DNA from 2 places in the Bacillus sp. HSf4 genome. Region 2 is predicted to be linked to the other one. Evidence: a T-box and tRNA genes for the amino acid it is inferred to sense, from the RefSeq annotation. Region 2 holds a T-box; the other holds one or more tRNA genes.

Region 1 (10,703 bases), 1.5 Mb from region 2:
CTTCACTGATCCCTACCGCCGCCCTGTGCCTCGTGCCGAGCTCTTTAGAAATAAAAGGGCTTTCCGACAGCGGAAGGTAGCAGGCGGCTGCGGCCACCTCGTCATTTTTCATAATCACAGCGCCGTCGTGAAGCGGTGTATTCGGAATAAAGATGTTGATCAATAGTTCAGAGCTGACCTTTGCATTCAAAGGAATCCCCGTTTCTATGTAATCGCCCATTCCGGTTTCCCGTTCAATGGTTAACAGAGCACCGATGCGCCGTTTCGCCATATATTTGATCGCCTTTGTAATCGCATCGATCGTTTTCTGCTGCTGCTCTTCTTCAGGGGTTCCGCTCCGGGAAAAAAACCGTCCCCGTCCAAGCTGTTCCAGCGCTCTCCTTAATTCAGGCTGGAATATGATGATAATTGCCAAAAACCCCCATGTTATCGCCTGGTCAACCAACCACTGCAGGGTGCTTAAGCCTAAATATTGACTGGCCAGCCGGACGAGAACAATGACTACGATTCCCTTCAAAAGCTGAACCGCCTTCGTCCCGCGGATGACCATCATTAATTTATATATTACGTACCAAACAAGGAGAATATCAACGGCATCGCCGAGGTACTGCAAGAAAGGGATATCCTCAAAAGCCATTTCCTCGTCCTCCAAGAATTCAGTCATTAGTAAAGTTAATATGTTACAAAATCGTATGATATTTATACAGAGGCTATTATAGCACAATTTGATTTTCCAAGTGAAATGACTGCCTTCCCTAAAAAAAGAGCAAAGCCCCTAATGTCCGCTTTGCTCTTGATCTTTCGAGTGACCCCCGCCGAAAACCGCTTTTCCTGTTGACTTGATTTTGTACCAGATCCAGTCAAACACCTTATTGACTTCGTGGATCTGACCGGTGACTTGTCCGGCTGAAGCCGTATATTTTTCTCCGTTTACAATGGTTACGTCGCCATCTATTTTACCTTTTATAATCAGCTTGCCGTTTTTCACGGTTACATCGCCTTTGACAACTTCGCCCTCAGGTACGATGACCGTGTTGTTTTTCACGACGAGATTAGGCTGGCTGGACACACTGAAGTCGTGGTCATTTTGCCAGCTCGAAAAAAAGCTGCCGCCCATTAAAATCACAAATAAAGCTGCCGCCACAATAAACGGGTGGGCTTTCAGCCATCTGTTAATGGACACCGTCCGCTTTTCCTTCGGCAGATTTGCCAGCACATTAGCTGTAAAGTTTGCCGGAGCTGTAAGATGCGACGTGCTTTGCACTAGAGCGATAGACTTCTCCATTTCACGAAGGTGTTTTTTGCACCTTTCACATGATTGCAGATGCTCTTTTAGTCGCGTTTCATCTTCGGGTAGAATGTCTCCGTCAAGATATTTATGCATAAGCTGAACAATGTGCTCCGGACAGCTCATTTCATCACCCCACTTAAAGATCCCTTAATTGTTTTCTGAGAGCCTCTCTGCCCCTGTGTATTCTCGTTTTTACAGTTCCCACGGGAATATTTAAAATTTCACTGATCTCAATGAGTGAGAGCTCATCAATGTACTTTAATACGATGACCGTCCTGTATTTATCGGGAAGCCTTAAGATTTTTTCCTGAATGGTGCTGTGCAGCTCCAAAGAAATCACTTCATCCTCTGGAAGCGCAGCATCCGCCGCAACTTGGGAATACATCGTCAGTCCTTCTGTCCCTGCCACCTCTGCATCCAAATAATAGTCCGGCTTTTTTTTGCGAATGCGGTCGATGGTTAAATTGGTTGCGATTCGATAAAGCCACGTGGAAAACTTCCGGTTGATATCAAAACTGTCGATATTCACGTATGCTCTAATAAATGCTTCCTGCGCAATATCTTCCGCTTCATGCGCATTGCCGAGCATACGGTAGCAAAGCTGATAAATTTTGTCTTTATAGATATCCACGATGTCTGCAAATGCGTTACGGTCGCCTTTTTTCACCTGTTTGATTCTCTTTTTTATCATTGTTTCCATATTTATCTAACCTCTGCCTTCACCGGTCTTTATGTATACGAATTGATTTTTAAAAGGTTTCATGAAATGCATAAAAATATTTTATCAAATAAATGACAGGGTGTAGACGGTTTCCGCTGGATCGAGCGCTTAATATTAGCTTAAAATTATTATACGTAGTAAATAGATTGAATCCGAGACATATGCCGATTATAACAGCGGCCTCCGTAAGCCGCTGCCAATGTAATGTTTATAGTAACTTTTCGCCAAACAATGATCCCATTAAAGCAACTGCCGCTTCCGCGGTTTTGTTTTTCTCATCAAGGATCGGATTGACTTCAACAAACTCAGCCGATGTAATCAAATTGGATTCCTCAAGCATTTCCATCGCCAAATGACTTTCACGATAGCTGATCCCTCCTGCTACAGGAGTCCCGACGCCAGGTGCATCATGCGGATCAAGACCATCTAAATCAAGCGACAAATGAACGCCGTCCGTCCGGTCACGCAGATAATCAATCGTTTCCTCCATCACCTTCGTCATACCGAGGCGATCAATTTCATGCATCGTATACACTTTGATTTCTTTTTCACGGATCAATTTCTTTTCCCCATCATCAAGAGATCTCGCTCCAATGATGACGATGTTTTCCGCTTTGATTTTGGCACCTTTTCCACAGAGACCGGTCAGCTCCTTATGGCCGATCCCCAGGCTGATGGCCAGCGGCATTCCGTGAATATTGCCTGAAGGAGACGTTTCCCTTGTATTTAAGTCTGCATGCGCATCATACCAAATGACACCCAGATTTCGATAATGTTTCGCAAGCCCGGCAAGCGTGCCGATCGCAATGCTGTGGTCTCCGCCAAGCACGAGAGGAAATGAATCTTTTGCAACGATCTCGTCAACGGTGTTAGCAAGTTTCAAACTCGCTTTTGTAATCGCTTTCAAATTTCGTAATTCCTCCGCGGCTTCTTCTCCGCCTTCCTTCTCATCCTCTCTCTGCCCGATTGTCAAATCTCCCAAATCTTCAATCTCGCGGAAAAGGCATTCCAAACGTTCATTTACCCCCGCACAGCGGATCGCGCTCGGTCCCATATCGACTCCCCGCCTCAGCTGTCCGAGATCCATCGGCACACCAACCATTGAAATCCGTTGTTTTAACATGTGTGTATCCCCCTTTCAGACCTTCATTGTACCGTCCAATACAAAATTGACTCAACACGACATGTTTTTGAATAGTTATACAAAAAGGCAAAATAAAAAGGACATCCGACACAGGATGTCCAAAAACTGGGCTAGCTGGATTCGAACCAGCGCATGACGGAGTCAAAGTCCGTTGCCTTACCGCTTGGCTATAGCCCAAAAATGGTGGAGGGGGACGGATTCGAACCGCCGAACCCTGAGGGAGCGGATTTACAGTCCGCCGCGTTTAGCCACTTCGCTACCCCTCCAAAAAACAGTGCCGGCCAGAGGACTTGAACCCCCAACCTACTGATTACAAGTCAGTTGCTCTACCAATTGAGCTAGACCGGCATATTTTATCTTATGTTTTAACTCGTGCGGATGTGAAAACCGCTCCGAAAAATGGTGGAGGATGACGGGATCGAACCGCCGACCCTCTGCTTGTAAGGCAGATGCTCTCCCAGCTGAGCTAATCCTCCGAAGTACAGGACGTACAAGTGCATGCGTTGTAACAGGACGTTGCGCCTTTAGCATGCCTTCCTCTTCTGTCCAAAAAAGAATGGTGACCCGTACGGGATTCGAACCCGTGTTACCGCCGTGAAAGGGCGGTGTCTTAACCACTTGACCAACGGGCCAAAATCGTTTGTCCAGACAGCTCTCGTAAAGCTGACAAAAGTTATTATATACAGGATCATCCCCATTTGTAAAGGGGTAATTTAAAATTTTTATTTTCCAACTTTTCAGCTGAAAAAGACGGGAGATGATATAAAATATGAATATCTGATTTAGAGGAGAGGGGAACGTCTGAATGATATTGGTCAGCTCGTGTTTGGCAGGTGTTGAATGCCGTTATAACGGGACGCACAGCTATGTCGAAAAGATCAACAAACTCGTTCAAGAAAAGAAAGCAGCGGTTGTTTGTCCAGAAGTCCTCGGCGGTTTTGCCACTCCAAGGGAACCCGCCGAAATATCCGGCGGGACGGGTGAAGATGTTTTAAATGGAAATGCGGCCATCATCACAAGGTCAGGCGAGGACGTAACAGACCTTTATATAAAAGGCGCTTACAAAACGCTGGAAATCGCCAGGGACATCCAGGCTGACACCGTTGTATTAAAAGAAAACAGTCCGTCCTGCGGAAGCAGCCACATATACGATGGAAGCTTTTCCAGCCAAAAAGTAGCCGGAAACGGAATCACAGCAGCCCTTCTGAAAAGAGAAGGTTTCAGGGTGGTTTCCGAACATCAGCTTGATGAGCTGTAAATGCCCGTCAGAGCGCAGTCTGCAACTGCGCTCTATTTTATTCGCTCTTCAACTGATTCAGAACCATTATAAAACTAAATTTCATTATTTTTCTTTTCATGTTGAAATAAAATTCCAGAGTTAATATACTGAAAATTAAGAAATCATTCGCATTTGTGTCAGGAGGATTTGTTGATGGAAAACAGCAATTTAAGCTCCTTAACGACCGAGCGCCGAAATGAAAAGACGAAGCATATTCATCGAGCTGAGACAATCGATATACTCAAAATCATGAATGAAGAGGACAAAACAGTGGCTGAAGCGGTCGAAGCCGTGCTGCCCGACATCAAAACAGCCGTCGACTATGTGGTCGATTCGCTGAAAAAAGGAGGACGGCTCATTTACATTGGCGCTGGAACAAGCGGACGGCTCGGTGTCCTCGATGCTGCCGAATGTCCGCCGACATTCAGCATCCCTCCAGATACTGTAAAAGGAGTGATCGCCGGAGGGGAAAAAGCAATGTTCGAAGCTGTCGAAGGCGCCGAAGACCGTGAGACGTTTGGAGTGCGTGATCTGAAATCGATCCGCCTTTCTAAGAACGACACGGTCATCGGAATTGCCGCCAGCGGCCGTACCCCATATGTTCACGGCGGACTGAAATATGCCGGACAAATCGGCGCAAAAACTGTATCCCTCACTTGCAACAAAGGCTCTGCCATCAGCCAATCAGCCGACCATGCGATCGAAGTGGTCGTCGGACCGGAAGTCGTTGCCGGATCAACCAGAATGAAAGCGGCAACTGCTCATAAAATGATCTTAAATATGATCTCGACGACAGCCATGATCCAAATGGGAAAAGTCTACGAGAATCTGATGGTCGATGTCAGTGTCAGCAATGCCAAACTGAAACAGCGCGCAATCCGAATCATCCAAACTGTCACAGGGGCCGATCAAAAAACAGCGGAAACAGCATTGGCTGCTGCCGAAAATCAAGTCAAAACCGCAATCGTCATGCTCAAAACAAATGCCGATCTAACCACGGCGCAAAAACTGCTGAAAGAATCAGATGGCAGCATTGAAAAAGCATTAACCATTCATGGAGAACACTCTTAAAGGAAAGGAAGAAATGATGGCTACAGGAGGATTGGAAATCATTCGAACCATGCTTCACAAGCTGCCGCAGTCCGAACGGAAGCTAGCTGAGTACATTTTAGAAAATCCGCATGACATCGTAAACAGCACCATCCACGAAGTCAGCGCTTCGGCAAAGACAAGCGGCGCGGCTGCGATCCGGCTGTGCAAATCACTCGGACTGAAAGGATTCCAGGACTTAAAAATGCGCGTCGCCGGAGACCTGATGAAACCGACTGATCAGGGATACCGGGATATTGAACCGCAAGAACAGCTTTACTCAATCGTGCAAAAAACGGCCAACAATTCGATTCAGGCGATTCGCGATACATGTGAAAACATAGATCACGAACAGCTGCAAAAAGCCATTCAATTACTGATCGGTGCAAATACGATTCACTTTTGCGGAATCGGCGCCTCCGGCATCGTCGCACAAGACGCCCAGCAAAAATTTTTAAGAATTAATAAAAGAGCAACCGCCTTTACAGACATGCACCTTGTCGCAACATTAATCGCCAATGCGGATGAACATGATATCGTATTTGCCATCTCCCACTCCGGTGAAACGCAGGAAGTCGCTAATGTATTACAGCTTGCCAAAAGATACGGCATCAAATCGATTGGATTAACCCGCTTCGGCCAGTCTGCCGTTTCTTCATTAAGCGATATCATACTGTATACATCATGTTCAAATGAAGCGCCGTTTCGAAGCGCCGCAACCTCCTCTCGTTTAACTCAGCTTTATATGATCGATGTGTTGTTTTTAGGAATGGCCGCTGAGCGATACGAAGAAATCATTCAATATATTGATCAAACAAAAGCGGCCATCAGCTTGCTAGGCAAAATGGATGACTAAAGGGGGAACCTGTGATGAGCGGAAACAAAACATACGCCATCCTGGCAAAGCAGATTTTAGAACAAATCGGCGGTGCAGAAAACGTCGCCGGCTTCACCCATTGTATGACTCGTCTGCGGATCACACCCGTCAGCCGTCAAAAGGCAAATATCGAATCGATCAAAGCGCTTGAAGGCGTCATCGGTGTTGTCGAAGAAGAAACGCTGCAAATCATTCTTGGCACTGGCGTTGTTCAGCGTGTTTCAGATGAATTTGGCAAGCTGCTGGTTTCATCTGAACAAGATGATTTAAAAGAGGCGGCGGCCAAACATAAAGCGGCCCGCTCAAAGAAAAACGCAACACCCTTTAAACTGTTTCTGCGGCGAATCGCAAGCATTTTTATTCCGCTGATCCCCGCGCTTGTTGCCTCCGGCTTAATTACCGGAATTACAAAAGCCGTTGTCCAAGCCGGCTGGCTTGCCGAAACGTCTCAGCCCGCAATCATTTTAACAGTCATCGGCTCAGGTTTGTTTGCTTATTTGGGCATCCTCGTCGGGGTAAATACAGCGAAAGAATTCGGCGGTTCCCCGGCGCTCGGCGGTCTCGCAGGGATATTGATCATGAACCCTGCCGCAGGCGACATTAAACTGTTCGGTGAAGCCCTGCTCCCTGGAAGGGGCGGTTTGATCGGCGTTTTGTTCGCTGCCGCTTTTATCGCTTTTATCGAAAAACGAGTCAGGCGCCGCACCCCTCATTCACTTGATATCATTGTGACACCTACAGTCTCCCTTCTTCTCACAGGAATCGTCACCTACGTCATCTTCATGCCTGTCGGCGGCTTTATATCAGACGCAATTACTTCAGGACTTTTAGCCATATTAAATATTGGCGGCATTGCAGCGGGATTCATATTGGGCGCCACATTTCTCCCGCTCGTTGTCACCGGGCTGCATCAGGGACTGACACCCGTTCATATGGAATTGATCAATTCCATCGGAGACGATCCCCTGCTGCCGATTTTGGCCATGGGAGGCGCGGGTCAGGTAGGGGCCGCTTTTGCCATCTACTTTAAAACGAAAAAAGCCAGGTTAAAAAGAGCGATTGGCGGCGGTCTCCCGTCAGGTTTGCTCGGCATCGGAGAACCGCTGATATTCGGTGTGACCCTTCCGCTTGGACGGCCGTTTTTGACCGCTTGCCTTGGGGCGGGAATCGGCGGAGCATTTCAAGCCTATTTCAAAATCGCGACCGTATCAATCGGCGTCTCAGGACTCCCTCTTTCGTTCCTTGTTCATACACATCAAATCTTGCTGTACGTGGTCGGTTTATTGATTTCGTATGCCGCCGGATTTCTTTTCACATATGCTTTTGGCTTCAACGACGAAATGGCCGTTGAATTTGATTAAACGTTTGTTTAAACAAAAAAGGAGTGTCGGCATGAGAAAATGGATCACCGGAAGCATCGCAGCCTTCTTATCTCTTTCATTGATTCTGCCTTCCTCAGTTTCCGCTGAGACGACAATAGCTAAGGACAGGCAGCAGCAGACATACCCCACCTTAAAGAAAGCAAAGCAGCCTGAAGAAGCCGGCTTTTCTTCAGAAAAACTAAAACAGGTCGACGATTTAATCGAGCAGGATATCAGCAAAGGTTTCCCCGGCGCTGCGCTTATCATCATCAAAGACGGAAAGATCGTAAAAAAAGAAGCATACGGTTACAAGCAAAAATACAACGGACTCAATCCGCTCAAACATCCGAGAAAGATGAAAACAAATACGATGTTCGACCTGGCTTCCAACACAAAAATGTATGCCGTCAACTTCGCTTTACAGCATTTGGCTAGCAGCGGAAAGCTTGATCTAAATGCGAAAATCTCGCGCTATATCCCCGAATTTAAAGACCCGCCCGAAGACATCATCAAAGGAAAGAATCGAATTCGGGTGATAGACCTGCTTCATCATACGGCAGGATTCCCGGCAAGCTGGAACTACTACGATCCAAAAACGGCTGGCAGGCTTTATTCCCAAACGCGGGAGAAAACGCTGTCCTTTCTTTCAAAAACCCCCTTGGCATATGAACCAGGCACAAAGCAGCTTTACAGCGACGTCGATTATATGCTGCTCGGACTCGTCATCGAGAAAATCACAGGCCAGCCTTTAGATCATTATACGGAAAATCGACTTTACCGTCCTCTCGGTTTGCGGCATACCATGTTCAATCCTCTAAAAAAGGGATTTAAGCCTGCCCAATTCGCCGCCACAGAGTTAATGGGAAATACGAGAGACGGAACGGTATGGTTTCCCAATATTCGAACATATACATTACAAGGGGAGGTTCACGACGAAAAAGCGTTTTACTCGATGGAGGGCATTTCTGGGCATGCCGGTCTATTTTCAACAGTAGATGACATGGCGGTGCTTCTCCAAGTCATGCTGAACGGAGGAGGATACGGCGAGGAGCGGCTATTCAGCAAAAGGATTATTGCGCAGTTTACGAAACCGTCAAAAACAGATGCAACATATGGTCTAGGGTGGCGTCTCAACGGCAATACCGATATGGAATGGATGTTTGGAAAGCATGCCTCAAGCAGGGCATATGGACATACCGGCTGGACGGGGACTGTCACCATCATTGATCCAGCATATCAATTGGGGATTGTCTTATTGACCAACAAAAAACATTCACCTGTCATCGATCCTGCGAAAAACCCGAATCAGTTCGAGGGTGATTTATTTTCAACGGGAAAGTACGGCAGTGTGATCACTGCTGTTTATGAAGCGCTGAACAATCAATAGGAGGCGATTCTCCGAATGAAAACATTTTTTCGATGCACACTGGTCATTGTATTGCTGTCATCCCTTGCATTGCAGCCTGGCACTTCCGGTGCGGAAGCAAAACAATCGCAACAGAGCATTCAACAAATGGTGAGCGCAATGACACTGGAAGAGAAAATCGGGCAGATGCTGATGCCTGATTTCAGGAACTGGAAGAAAAAAGACGATTCCAGCGCAACAGGGTTTACGAGAATGAATGAGGAAGTAGCCGGAATCATTCAAAGGTATCACCTCGGCGGCGTGATTCTGTTCGCAGAGAATGTGACAGGCACTGAGCAGACAGTCCGATTAACCGACGGTCTGCAAAAAGCGAGCCCGGATATTCCGCTTTTGATTGCAATTGACCAGGAAGGGGGAATTGTCACAAGGCTGGAATCAGGCACGAACTTGCCCGGAAATATGGCGATCGGCGCTTCAAAAAGCAGGAAAAACGCTTACCGGTCAGGACAAATCATCGGAAAAGAATTAAAAGCATTGGGCATTAACGTCAACTTCAGCCCTGTCTTGGATGTGAACAACAATCCCGACAACCCGGTGATCGGCGTCCGCTCCTACAGCTCCAAACCGGAACTGGCCGCCCGGCTCGGCATCCAGACAATGAAAGGTCTTCAAGGCGAGCAAATCGCAGCCACCGCGAAACATTTTCCCGGCCACGGCGATACAGCGGTTGACAGCCATTACGGCCTGCCGCTTGTTCCACACGATGAAAAACGGCTCAGAAGCGTCGAACTCGTCCCATTTCAACAAGCGATCAATGCCGGAATGGACATGATCATGACGGCGCACGTCCAGTTCCCCGCATTTGACGATACAACCTATAAAAGCAAAAAAGACGGAAAAGACATCATGGTTCCGGCAACACTCTCCAAAAAAGTCATGACAGATCTTTTACGTAAAGATCTCGGTTTTGACGGCGTTGTCGTGACTGATGCCTTGAACATGAAAGCCATCTCCGACAATTTCGGTCAGGAGGAAGCCGTCGTCATGGCCGTCAAAGCAGGGGTCGACATCGCACTGATGCCGGCACAGGTCACATCCCTGGAGACGGAAAAAAACCTTGCCGCTGTATTTGATGCCCTTCTCAAAGCTGTCAGACAAGGAGAGATTCCGGTTGAACAAATCAATCACTCGGTGGAAAGAATCCTTTCCCTCAAATTGAAAAGGGGCATCCTTGACAGCGCGTCATCCGAATCGCTTCAGAAAAAAATCAAACACGCTTTAAAAACGGTCGGCAATCCAAAACACGCGAAAGCGGAAATGAAAATGGCTAGAGAAGGCGTCACCGTATTAAAAAACAACAGCCGCATCCTTCCGTTTAAGCCAAAAAAAGGGGACACCATTCTCATTCTCGCTCCTTATGAAGACCAAACAAAAGCGATCTCGAAAACAATCAAAAGCATCAAGAAAAAGGTTGTATTAAACGAATATTCCTTTGCAGAGAAAACCTTTAATGAAGATGTCCAAAAACAAATCGACCAGGCTGATTATGTCATTACAGGCTCATACGTCGTCAAA
Region 2 (10,703 bases):
TGCTGAAATTAACGAAGCGTTGATCGTTGAGTTCTACTCTCGTTAAAACAAATGCTCTGTAAAGAGCATCGGCAAAAACCCTAGAATCGTTGATATACCAACGATTCTAGGGTTTTTTGTTTGCTCTCTGCTTTGTGGAATATTGTATTCTCTCCCCCATTGGTTTGGGGGAAGTTTGGGAGCCGTTCCCTTTTTAAATGGAGCGGAAACCGGGGAAATCATTTATATGGAAGGAAAAATTCATTACATAAATCAGATCCGCAAGGTTTTTTTCATGTCGTGGATTCAAAAGGAAACACCAACAACCTCATTAAATTTAAAATGTCGTCGGCGTGGAAATAAAGTAAGCCCTTCTCACAGCTGGAAGGGCTTTACTCATCATAGGGTCTGTATTTTTTCGCCATTTCAATCAGAAAGGATCAATTTTAAAGCCAGATGAGATGGATACCCTGAGTGGAAATCAAGAAACAGCGATGGGTGTTATGTTGAAAAAAGTCGGAAACAAAGAAGACACTGAAATGAATACTCTCGCCGACCCTGATCGAACAACAAAATTGGCGGCACAAAAAGTTTCTAAGAAAGTGTATAGTGAAGAGGAGTTAGAAAAGCTAGAAAAGAAATATACTCTTTATAATGACACAGTGTAGTGAGCTTATATAGATGGTGATATAATCGTCAAGCTAGAACCTACTTACACCGTTCCTGAAGATGTTGAAAAAAGCGAATGGGAAAGACTGGTTTGGAATTTGCAGGAGTTTATGATGCAGTTAGAGCCGGATTTGGGTACGACCTTGAGAGCTTATTGAGGAAACTATAGAGGAATTAGAAGGAAACATTGAAAATCCGTATTCAAGATTAGAATAAAGTAAGAAACAAACATAATTTTTGTGTTCAAGGCGCCGGTTGCGGCGCCTTCTTTTCTATTTCAGTAACGACTCAAGTTTCCCCTTAGTCTTTGGTCCGTAAATGCTATCTGCCGCAATTCCAGCTCTTTTTTGAAGGGATTTGACAGCCTGCACAGTTTCATACCATAAGAGCCATTGGCCTCGAATTTAGGTAACGAGAAGCCCGCGGCAATCAGACGTTTTTGCAAGGTCTTGACTTTGGGGCCTGACGATCCTTTTTTCAAGATCGTGCCGGTGGATTTGCTCGACTGGCTTGCGGATGCTTTCTTTTCTGATACCGTTTGACCGAGCAGGCTGTCAAATTTTTTGCGTAATGCCGATAATTGACTTGAATCTCTTACCCACGGAGCCGGGCAATTTTTGTTTGTTACGTCGTAATGGCGAACGATCTTATTTGTAGACAAACCGTAACGCTTGCACAGATGGGTGACCAGTTCAGCAGTATTCTGAACTGTTTCACTGTGAATCTTGCCGTCTTTTTCGACACACATTTCAACGTCTATCGCTGTTGTATTTTCGCTCGGCTTTAAAAAACTGACATAACAGCGATTTTTGTCGTGTGCATATGTAGGTGCCCTCATTTTCAGGAATGATGTACTGATACCCCGGCTGATGTTCATTCATTTCTGCTTGAATCCCTTCATCCCAAACTGTATCTCCTGCTGCATACAACATCTTCTCCTCTTCCGCGTTCGCCTTTTGATTTGATGAATTGAATTCCCTCAAAAACCGCATCTTTTGTTAAAACCTCTACATTAGAAAACCGGTCTTTCTCTCTTCCCCAGCATCCGCTTCATTTTGGACAAGCACTTCTTTGACAGCATCATCAAAATGATCCAAATGCGGATATGTTACAATCACAGCATCCGGATTCCGAATCAAATGATCCATTGATGTCGGCAGCCTTAGCGAATTTGGAAAAGGCGGTAAGTCCCTTTCCCAGCTAACATTGGATCTATGAGAAACTTTTTGCCTGCATATTCGACGACTAGTGTAGCATTGCGAATTTGTTGAATATCCATGGTTATGATTCCTTTTCTTTGTCTTATCGATAGTTTATACTATGATCCCTTGAGATTTACATAGTTAAGATCAAGTCTTTTTTCTGTTTGACTTGATGTTTGAAAAAACGTATTTTATTTTGTGCCGGAATGTTTTAGGTCGATCGCATTTGAGAAAGGATTTGATTAGATGCTTGATCATACAGATTTGCGGATATTAGAAGAGCTTTCGAAAAACAGCCGGATGACGATGAAGGAATTGGGAGAAAAAGTTCATTTGACAGGGCAAGCTGCCGCAACCAGAGTTGCGAAATTAGAAGATAGCGGGGTGATTGAAGGCTATACCATTAAAGCGAATCAAGTGAAACTAGGGTGTTTTATCCACGCGTTTATCAATATCTACACCAAAAGCACTCATCACCAGCCTTATCTTTCATTTATCAACGCACAAGAGAAACACATCATCAACAACTATAAAATCAGCGGGGATGGCTGCTATCTGCTTGAATGCAAATTTCCATCCAATGAACATTTAGACCAATTTTTAATCGGCTTGAACAAGCATGCCAATTATAAGTTGTCGATTGTGATTAGTAAATAGTGCATCCATTCTTTGCGGGATTATATTGCTCTGCTCTTTGATATTCTTGGATCTAAATGAATGCGCGTAGAAGAATATGAATCTATTTGGTGGGGCTCGGCATTATTCGCATTCATATTTTTTCGATTAATAACATCACAATGTCGGCATTTTTAATGAATCAACACAAAAAGAAAAAGCGGGATGATCCCTGCTTTTTCGGTTCCATTTTATTAGAACGTTTCCGGGTTCGAATGTCCCGGGCTCATACGTTGCTTTATAATGTCTGCTAAAAGCCGTCTGCTTTAGAACGGCGAATTCATGATGACAGTGCCCCCCGGCATGAATTCGCCGTTTTTTTATTTTAAACGCTTCGTCTCTTCCGAATCGTTCAATTGATTAAAGCCGTCCACTGTCTGTTCGGCCTGTGTTTTTCGTACAGCTTCAAGCTGCTTTTGATAATCTTCTTTGAATTTTTCTTTCGCGGCAATAAACAAGTTCATTCTGAATTCCTCCCGACTAGAGAATGGAAACGCTTTACTTTCTATATCTATTTTTGACATTTCCTGAATGAACATACATCAAACGTTTTGATAAAAAAACCCTTGCCGTTTAAGCAAGGGTTTCAATGGATTATTTGTAAGTCAGCAGGAAGTATTTCTTTTTCCCGCGGCGAATGACGGTAAACTGGCCTTCGATGCGGTCTTCGCTGCCTAGGACGGCGCCTACGTCATTACGGCGTTCGCCGTTGATGTAGACCGCGCCGTTTGTAATGTCTTCGCGAGCCTGACGTTTTGAAGGCGAAAGTTTTGATTGGACGAGCACATCGACAAGCGGCAATTCGGCTGTCTGATCGAGTTCCAGCGAAGGTACGCCTTTAAAGCCGACCTTCACTTCCTCAGCTGTCAATTGTTTGATATCTCCGCTGAACAGTGCTTTTGAGATGTTGACAGCCTGCTCAAGTGCTTCACGACCGTGTACAAGATCGGTTACTTCTTCGGCGAGGCGCTTTTGCGCTTCGCGTTTTTCAGGCGCCGTCTCTGTTTTTTCAGCGAGATCTTCAATTTCTTCTTTGGACAAGAAAGTGAAGTATTTTAAGTATTTCACGACATCTCTGTCATCTGTGTTGATCCAGAATTGGTAGAACTCGTAGGCCGATGTTTTCTCTTTATCAAGCCAGATCGCTCCGCCTTCGGTTTTTCCGAACTTCGTGCCGTCTGCTTTTGTCACAAGCGGAATCGTCAATCCGAAAGCTTTTGCATTCTCTTCGGATTTGCGGATGAGCTCGAGGCCTGATGTGATATTACCCCACTGGTCGCTTCCGCCGATCTGCAGCTTGCATTCCTTGTTTCTGTACAAATTCAAGAAATCGAGAGACTGCAGGATCATGTAACTGAATTCAGTATAAGATATGCCCGTCTCGATTCTGGAGCTTACCGTATCCTTGGCAAGCATGTAGTTGATGCCGAAGTTTTTGCCGACATCGCGCAGGAAATCAATGACGTTCATTTGCCCGATCCAGTCGTAGTTATTCGCCATCACCGCCGGGTTGTCACCGGCTTCAAAATCAAGGAAACGCGAAAGCTGATTTTTGATTTTTTGCGACCATTCGCGGACGATTTCTTCATTGTTCAGCGTGCGCTCCGCTTTCTTTCCGCTCGGATCACCGATCAGACCCGTTGCTCCGCCTACGAGTGCAATCGGACGATGTCCGGCCAGCTGGAAGCGGCGAAGCATTAAAATCGGCAGCAGATGCCCGATATGCAAACTGTCAGCTGTCGGATCAAATCCGGAGTATAAGCTGATTTTCTCTGAATCCAGCAGTTCTCTCAAGCCTGCTTCATCGGTTTGCTGCTGAATCAGTCCCCTGAAGGACAAATCATCAAGTAAGTGTGTCATCATCATTTAGCTCCTTTTTTCCAAAAATAAAACGCCCCTTCGCAAAAACGAAGGGACGATAAAAATCGCGGTACCACCCTGCTTAAAAGAACGCATGGCCGCGCTCTTTTCACTCTCATTGATAACGGAAAAGCTTCCGTTCTTCTGCTACACAAAGCCCGGGAGGCTTTTTTCGCAAAAGCGGTTCATGAGTGTAATTCAAACCATCCATATGTGCTGATTTTCACCGGCCATCAGCTCTCTAAGACAGGGAAGGATCGTTCTACTGGTCTCAGTCTTCACCTTTTAAATATTCGACTAAATCTTTTTTAACATAATATTTTTTCATTGTCAATGAGACATCAGTCTTCCATTGTGGAAAGATCCCCGGCCGGCAGGTTCAATTCCCAGGCTTTCAGGACACGCCTCATGATTTTGCCGCTTCTCGTTTTCGGCAGTTTATCCTTAAACTCGATTTCCCTTGGCGCGGCATGTGCGGCCAAGCCTTGTTTCACGAACTGCCTGATTTCTTCTTTTAACGAATCTGACGGTTCATAACCTTCTCTAAGCGCGATGAACGCTTTAATAATTTCTCCGCGGACCGGATCCGGTTTGCCGATGACACCCGCTTCGGCGACAGCTTGATGCTCGACAAGCTTGCTCTCGACTTCAAACGGGCCGACGCGCTCGCCTGATGTCATGATGACATCGTCGATCCGTCCCTGGAACCAGAAGTATCCGTCTTCATCCATGTAGGCGGAATCGCCTGACACATACCAATCACCCGGCATAAAATAGGAGCTGTATTTTTCAGGGTTGTTCCAGATCGAATGCATCATCGACGGCCAGCCTTTTTTAATGGCGAGATTCCCCATTCTGTAAGGAGGCAGTTCATTTCCCTGATTGTCGACGATCGCAGCCTCTACGCCGGGAATCGGCTTGCCCATTGATCCCGGTTTAATTTCCATGCACGGGTAATTGCAGATGAGCTGCGCTCCTGTTTCAGTCATCCACCATGTATCATGAATCCGGTTGCCGAAGACTTTATGCCCCCATCTGATGACTTCAGGATTTAACGGCTCCCCTACGCTTAAAACATGCCGTAGTGAACTCAGATTGTATTTGTTCACAAGATCGTCGCCTGCACCCATCAGCATCCGGAAAGCCGTTGGCGCGCTGTACCATACCGTCACTTCCATTTTTTCAATTGTTTCGTACCATGCCTCAGGACTGAATCTGCCGCCTACGACGACATTCGTTGCTCCATTCAGCCACGGACCGAAGATCCCGTAAACCGTTCCGGTGACCCAGCCGGGATCAGCGGTGCACCAATAGATGTCATCATCATGCAGATCAAGAACCCATTTGGCTGTTTGATAATGTTGAATCATTGCTTTGTGGACGTGGAGAACCCCTTTTGGCGCGCCGGTTGAACCCGATGTATAGTGAAGCAGCATCCCGTCTTCCTGATCCATCCATTCAATCTCAAGATCAGTGCCTGCTTCCGCCGCTTTCGCGTAATAATCGATGACAGGTCCTTCTTCCTTTACGCCTTCTCCAACGACAATGATTGATTCAAGGTCCGGAAGTTCATCGGCCGGCACCCGTTCAAGCAATTCCGGCGTCGTCACGATGACCTTCGCTCCGCTGTTTGCAAGCCTGTCTTTGACGGCACCTTCCATAAATGCTTCAAATAACGGCCCGACAATCGCTCCCAATTTGACAGCGCCGAGAAGAATAAAATAAAGCTCGGGTGATCTCGGCATAAAAACAAACACACGGTCTCCCTTTCTCACATTGGCATGCTGCTTTAAGACATTCCCGGCTTTATTGGTTTCATTTTTCATCTCTCTGAAGGTGTACTTTTCTTCGCGGACCGGATCTTTGTAGTAAAATGCCACTTTGTTTTTCAAATTTGACTCAGCGTGGCGGTCGATCGCTTCATAAGCTGCATTGATTTTTCCCGTTTTGTACCATGAAAAATGCTTTTCGGCATCCTTCCAGTCAAATGTCCGGTATGTTTCATCATAGTCAGTCAAGTTGTAATTTCCCTTTTCTGCCGGCAGCGCTTTCAATTCCATGTCCATCCCCCTTTGTTCGATCATCAAAATATATTATAGTATAGATTTTTTATTTTCTCAATTTTTAAAAAATACTGTTCTATCCTATGAAAACGCTTAATATTTTGGTATGTTATGTATAAAAGACTTCAACTAAGATGTAAGGCGGTGGATACGTGGAGCATCACAAAACCTATCATGCCAAAGAATTGCAGACCGAGAAAGGCGCATTGCTGATAGAAGGTCCTATCAGTCCCGAAAAGCTTGCAGACTATCAATTTCATGGCGAGCTTACAGCCTTTCGCCCATCTGAAAAACAGCACGAAGCATTGATCGAAATCGCAGGACTTCCCGAAGGAAGGATCATCATCGCTCGTTTCAATCACACCATTGTCGGCTATGTCACCTATGTTTATCCGGATCCGCTCGAAAGATGGTCAGAAGGAAATATGGAAAATTTAATTGAACTCGGCGCCATCGAGGTGATCCCTATGTTCAGGGGGCACTCCGTCGGAAAGACGCTTTTAGAGGTCAGCATGATGGATAAGCAGATGGAAAAATACATTATCATTACAACCGAGTATTACTGGCACTGGGATTTAAAAGGGACAAATATGGATGTTTGGGAATACAGAAAGATGATGGAGAAGATGATGAATGCCGGAGGGCTTGTCTGGTTTGCAACAGACGACCCGGAAATCAGTTCTCATCCCGCCAACTGTTTAATGGCCCGCATCGGAAAAGAGGTCGGTCAGGAATCGATCGAGCAGTTCGACAGGCTCAGATTCCATAATCGTTTTATGTACTAAGGGAGCAAAGGGGATGTGAATATGATTGTTGAAAAGATCATGAAAAGGGATGTTGTGACGCTTTCCAGAACAGATACGATCGAAGAAGCGATCAGGCGGATGCGGATGTTCCATATCAAGCACCTGCCTGTCATCAATGAACGAGGCACTGTCGTAGGCATCGTCACCGACAGGGATGTGAAGACGGCAGCCCCGAGCATCTTTAGTCAAGGCAGCTCCGCAGAGGAACTGCAAAAGCCTGTTGACCTGATCATGTCAAAAGAAGTGGTCACAGGACATCCGCTTGATTTCGCCGAGGAGATATCCGCTGTGTTTTTCGAACATGATATCGGCTGTCTCCCGATCGTGAAAAACGGAAAGCTCGTCGGCATCGTGACAAAGTCAGACTTGCTTCATACACTTGTTCAGCTGACAGGCGCTCATCATCCAGGGTCGCATATCGAAATTAAAACCCGTGATATCGCGCAGAGCCTCGCCGATATCAGCGCGATATTCAAAAAGCGCCAAATCGGGATTTTGAGCGTACTCGTATATCCAGGCGATGAAGAAAGTTCGAACATTCTCGTTTTTCGCGTGCAGACAATGAACCCCGCCTCCATCATAAAAGACGTGAAGTCAAAAGGGCATCAGGTGCTCTGGCCGGCTGAACAAAGGGAACAGCTATGAAGGACAGCGTGTTTATTTTCTCTCCCTCCTACCAAACCTATCAATTTCATCAAGACCATCCATTCAACCAGCTCAGAGTGTATGTGACATACGATCTTCTGGGCGCCATGGACGCATTCGAACAAGGGGAGATCATCCCTCCGCGCATGGCGTCGGAATCCGAGCTCGCACTCGTTCACACAAGCGATTACATCAGCGCCGTCAAGCTGGCCGGGGCGGGGAAACTGCCGGCCGCTGAAAGCGAAAACTACGGTCTTGGAACAGAAGATACGCCCGTATTTGCCGGCATGCATGAAGCCGCCTCTCTTTTGGTCGGAGGAACACTGACAGCCGCCGACTATGTGATGACGGGAAAAGCCAAACACGCCCTTAATCTGGGTGGCGGGCTTCACCACGGATTCAGAGGGAGAGCATCGGGTTTTTGCGTTTACAACGACAGCTCAGTCGTTATTCGCTACTTACAGAAAAAATACCACGCCAGAGTGCTATACATTGATACAGACGCCCATCACGGAGACGGTGTGCAATTCACGTTTTATGATGACCCTTCGGTCTGCACGGTATCGATTCATGAAACCGGCCGCTATCTTTTCCCAGGAACGGGCCAGGTTCAGGAACGGGGTCATGGGAAAGGTTATGGATATGCTTTTAACATCCCGCTTGATGCGTTCACTGAAGATGAATCTTTTCTGGACTCCTACCGAACGGCTGCGGCTGAAATCGCTGAATTCTTCAAACCGGATGTCATTTTGACGCAAAACGGGGCTGACGCTCATTACTATGACCCGCTCACACACTTATGCACAACGATGAGGATTTACGAAGCGATTCCAAAGCTCGCCCATGAATTGGCGCATGCCCACTGCAGCGGAAGATGGATTGCCGTCGGCGGGGGCGGCTATGATATTTGGCGGGTCGTGCCAAGGGCATGGGCAAGAATTTGGCTTGAAATGAAAGGGATCAAAGCTGAGGGGAACCTGCCTGAAAAATGGCTGAAAAGATGGGAAAAGCAAGCATCGGTCCCGCTCCCTGGAAAATGGTGTGATCCCGAAGCATTATATCCTCCGATTCCCAGAAAAGCGGAAATTACAGAAAAAAACGCGCAAACCGTAGCAAAAGCTCTTTTCCCGATTCGCTCTGCCCGGCGGATGATGTAGCCGACTGAAAGACCCGGAATTTCTTTTATCGATCGCGTAAAACATAAAACAAGCCTTGCTTGCGGCAAGGCCTTTATTTCTTTTGGTTCAGTTTTCCAATTACGATCTCGACACGCCTGTTTTCTTTCATATGGCTTTCGGTGCGGTTGTCCCTGACTGGTTTTGTATCCGCATAGCCGACGGCTGTAAACCTGGAAGAATCGAGTTTTTCTTTTTCCGTGAAGTACCCGATCACAGTGCTCGCTCTGGCTGCAGAAAGCTCCCAGTTGGAAGGAAAACGGTAAGTGGAAATCGGCCTGCTGTCTGTATGCCCCTCTACACTGATCGGATTGGACACCGTTTTGAGCAAAATGGCGATTTTATCGAGGACAGGGTAAGCCTTATCTTTGATATCCGCTTTTCCCGAATCAAAGAGCACCGCTTCCTGAAGGACAAGAATGACGCCGCGGTCATCACGTTTAGCTGTAATCGTGCCGGACAGCTGATTTTTTTCAATATAGTCATTGATTTTCTTTAACATATCATCTTCGCTTTTGGCCGCTTTTTTCGAATGACGATCATGGCTCTCCACTGTGTGCTCCGCGGCGGACTTTCCATCGGCTCTCTCCTGAAACGAACCTACCGCCGCTTTAAATTTATTTAAATCGATTTGCGACATCGAAAACAGCAGAATAAAGAACACGAGAATCAGCGTAATCAGATCCGAAAACGTGATGATCCAGTTTGACGATTTGCGGCCGGGTTCACGCTTTCTTCTCTCATGCCTAAGCTTCATGAGCCGTACCCTTTTGCTTCGTGTTTTCCGCCTGCTTTTTTCTCCACTCTTCCTTGGAGCCGAAAACGACAAGCTGGCTTTCAAGGTTGCGCGGATTTCTTCCCGATTGAATGCCGATGATGCCTTCTATCATCACCTGCTTCTTGAAGATTTCATTTTCCGTCTTTTCTTCAAGCTTCGCGGCGATCGGAATAAACAGCATGTTGGACAGAAGCGATCCGTAAAGCGTCGTCAAAAGGGCGATGGCCATGTTCGGCCCGAGAGTTTCAGGTTTGTTCAGATTTTTTAGCATCATCACAAGCCCCACGAGGGTACCGATCATTCCCCATGCAGGTGCAAACTCCCCCGCTTTTTCAAAGATTCTCCTTCCCTTTCTGTGCCTTTCTTCCATCGCTGCGATTTCGGCGTTCATCACATTGCGGATTGTCTCCTCATCCCAGCCGTCAATAGCCAAGAGAAGGCCCTTTTTTAAAAACGGATCTTTCATTTCATTCACATCAGCGTCAAGCGATAATATGCCTTGCTTGCGCGCCTGTTCGGAAAGAGTGACAAAGGTTTTGACCAGATTCCGCACATCGTCATCTTCCGAAATAAACACCTGCTTCAATACAGATGGGGCTTTTTTTAAGTCTTTTGGAGAAAAACTGATGAATACAGCTGCACATAATCCGCCCGTCACGATAAAAAAGGACGTTAAATCGATAAATGAATAAAAACCGGAAAGACCCGCTCCCGAGACAACGCCGATCACCAAAATGAAAATGCCTAAAATCAAGCCGACCGGTGTCAGATAATCAAATCGTTTCATATTTCATTCTCTCCAGCTCATGGAAAAGAAAGCAAGGCATCCGTGTCAAAAGCCCGCGGATACT

Evidence for each region. A T-box is a leader RNA that pairs with one kind of tRNA and senses whether it is charged. The one in region 2 lies ahead of tyrS (tyrosine--tRNA ligase), so its partner is inferred to be a tRNA-Tyr.
Region 1: it encodes a tRNA-Tyr, which carries the amino acid that the T-box ahead of tyrS (tyrosine--tRNA ligase) is inferred to sense. The anticodon was not compared.

The regions. Positions count from the first base shown of each region.
Region 1 is NZ_CP120679.1:175,824-186,526, reverse strand. Features, by position in the region: gene cdaA (diadenylate cyclase CdaA) at 1-637, opposite strand, end outside; gene rsiW (anti-sigma-W factor RsiW) at 776-1,414, opposite strand; gene sigW (RNA polymerase sigma factor SigW) at 1,428-1,991, opposite strand; gene rocF (arginase) at 2,221-3,135, opposite strand; tRNA gene P3X63_RS01065 (tRNA-Gln) at 3,262-3,333, opposite strand; tRNA gene P3X63_RS01060 (tRNA-Tyr) at 3,338-3,422, opposite strand; tRNA gene P3X63_RS01055 (tRNA-Thr) at 3,432-3,504, opposite strand; tRNA gene P3X63_RS01050 (tRNA-Val) at 3,557-3,632, opposite strand; tRNA gene P3X63_RS01045 (tRNA-Glu) at 3,714-3,788, opposite strand; gene P3X63_RS01040 (2-thiouracil desulfurase family protein) at 3,962-4,414, shown strand; gene murQ (N-acetylmuramic acid 6-phosphate etherase) at 4,589-5,506, shown strand; gene P3X63_RS01030 (MurR/RpiR family transcriptional regulator) at 5,523-6,380, shown strand; gene P3X63_RS01025 (PTS transporter subunit EIIC) at 6,395-7,762, shown strand; gene pbp4b (penicillin binding protein PBP4B) at 7,794-9,149, shown strand; gene P3X63_RS01015 (glycoside hydrolase family 3 protein) at 9,165-10,703, shown strand, end outside.
Region 2 is NZ_CP120679.1:3,127,749-3,138,451, forward strand. Features, by position in the region: gene rpsD (30S ribosomal protein S4) at 1-46, shown strand, start outside; gene P3X63_RS16115 (hypothetical protein) at 441-647, shown strand; partial or broken gene P3X63_RS16120 (peptidoglycan recognition protein family protein) at 930-1,505, opposite strand; partial or broken gene P3X63_RS16125 (MBL fold metallo-hydrolase) at 1,512-1,927, opposite strand; gene P3X63_RS16130 (Lrp/AsnC family transcriptional regulator) at 2,097-2,507, shown strand; gene P3X63_RS16135 (hypothetical protein) at 2,846-2,989, opposite strand; gene tyrS (tyrosine--tRNA ligase) at 3,120-4,385, opposite strand; T-box leader at 4,434-4,673, opposite strand; gene acsA (acetate--CoA ligase) at 4,727-6,445, opposite strand; gene P3X63_RS16150 (GNAT family N-acetyltransferase) at 6,601-7,233, shown strand; gene P3X63_RS16155 (acetoin utilization AcuB family protein) at 7,255-7,899, shown strand; gene P3X63_RS16160 (acetoin utilization protein AcuC) at 7,896-9,056, shown strand; gene motS (flagellar motor protein MotS) at 9,130-9,831, opposite strand; gene motP (flagellar motor protein MotP) at 9,821-10,639, opposite strand.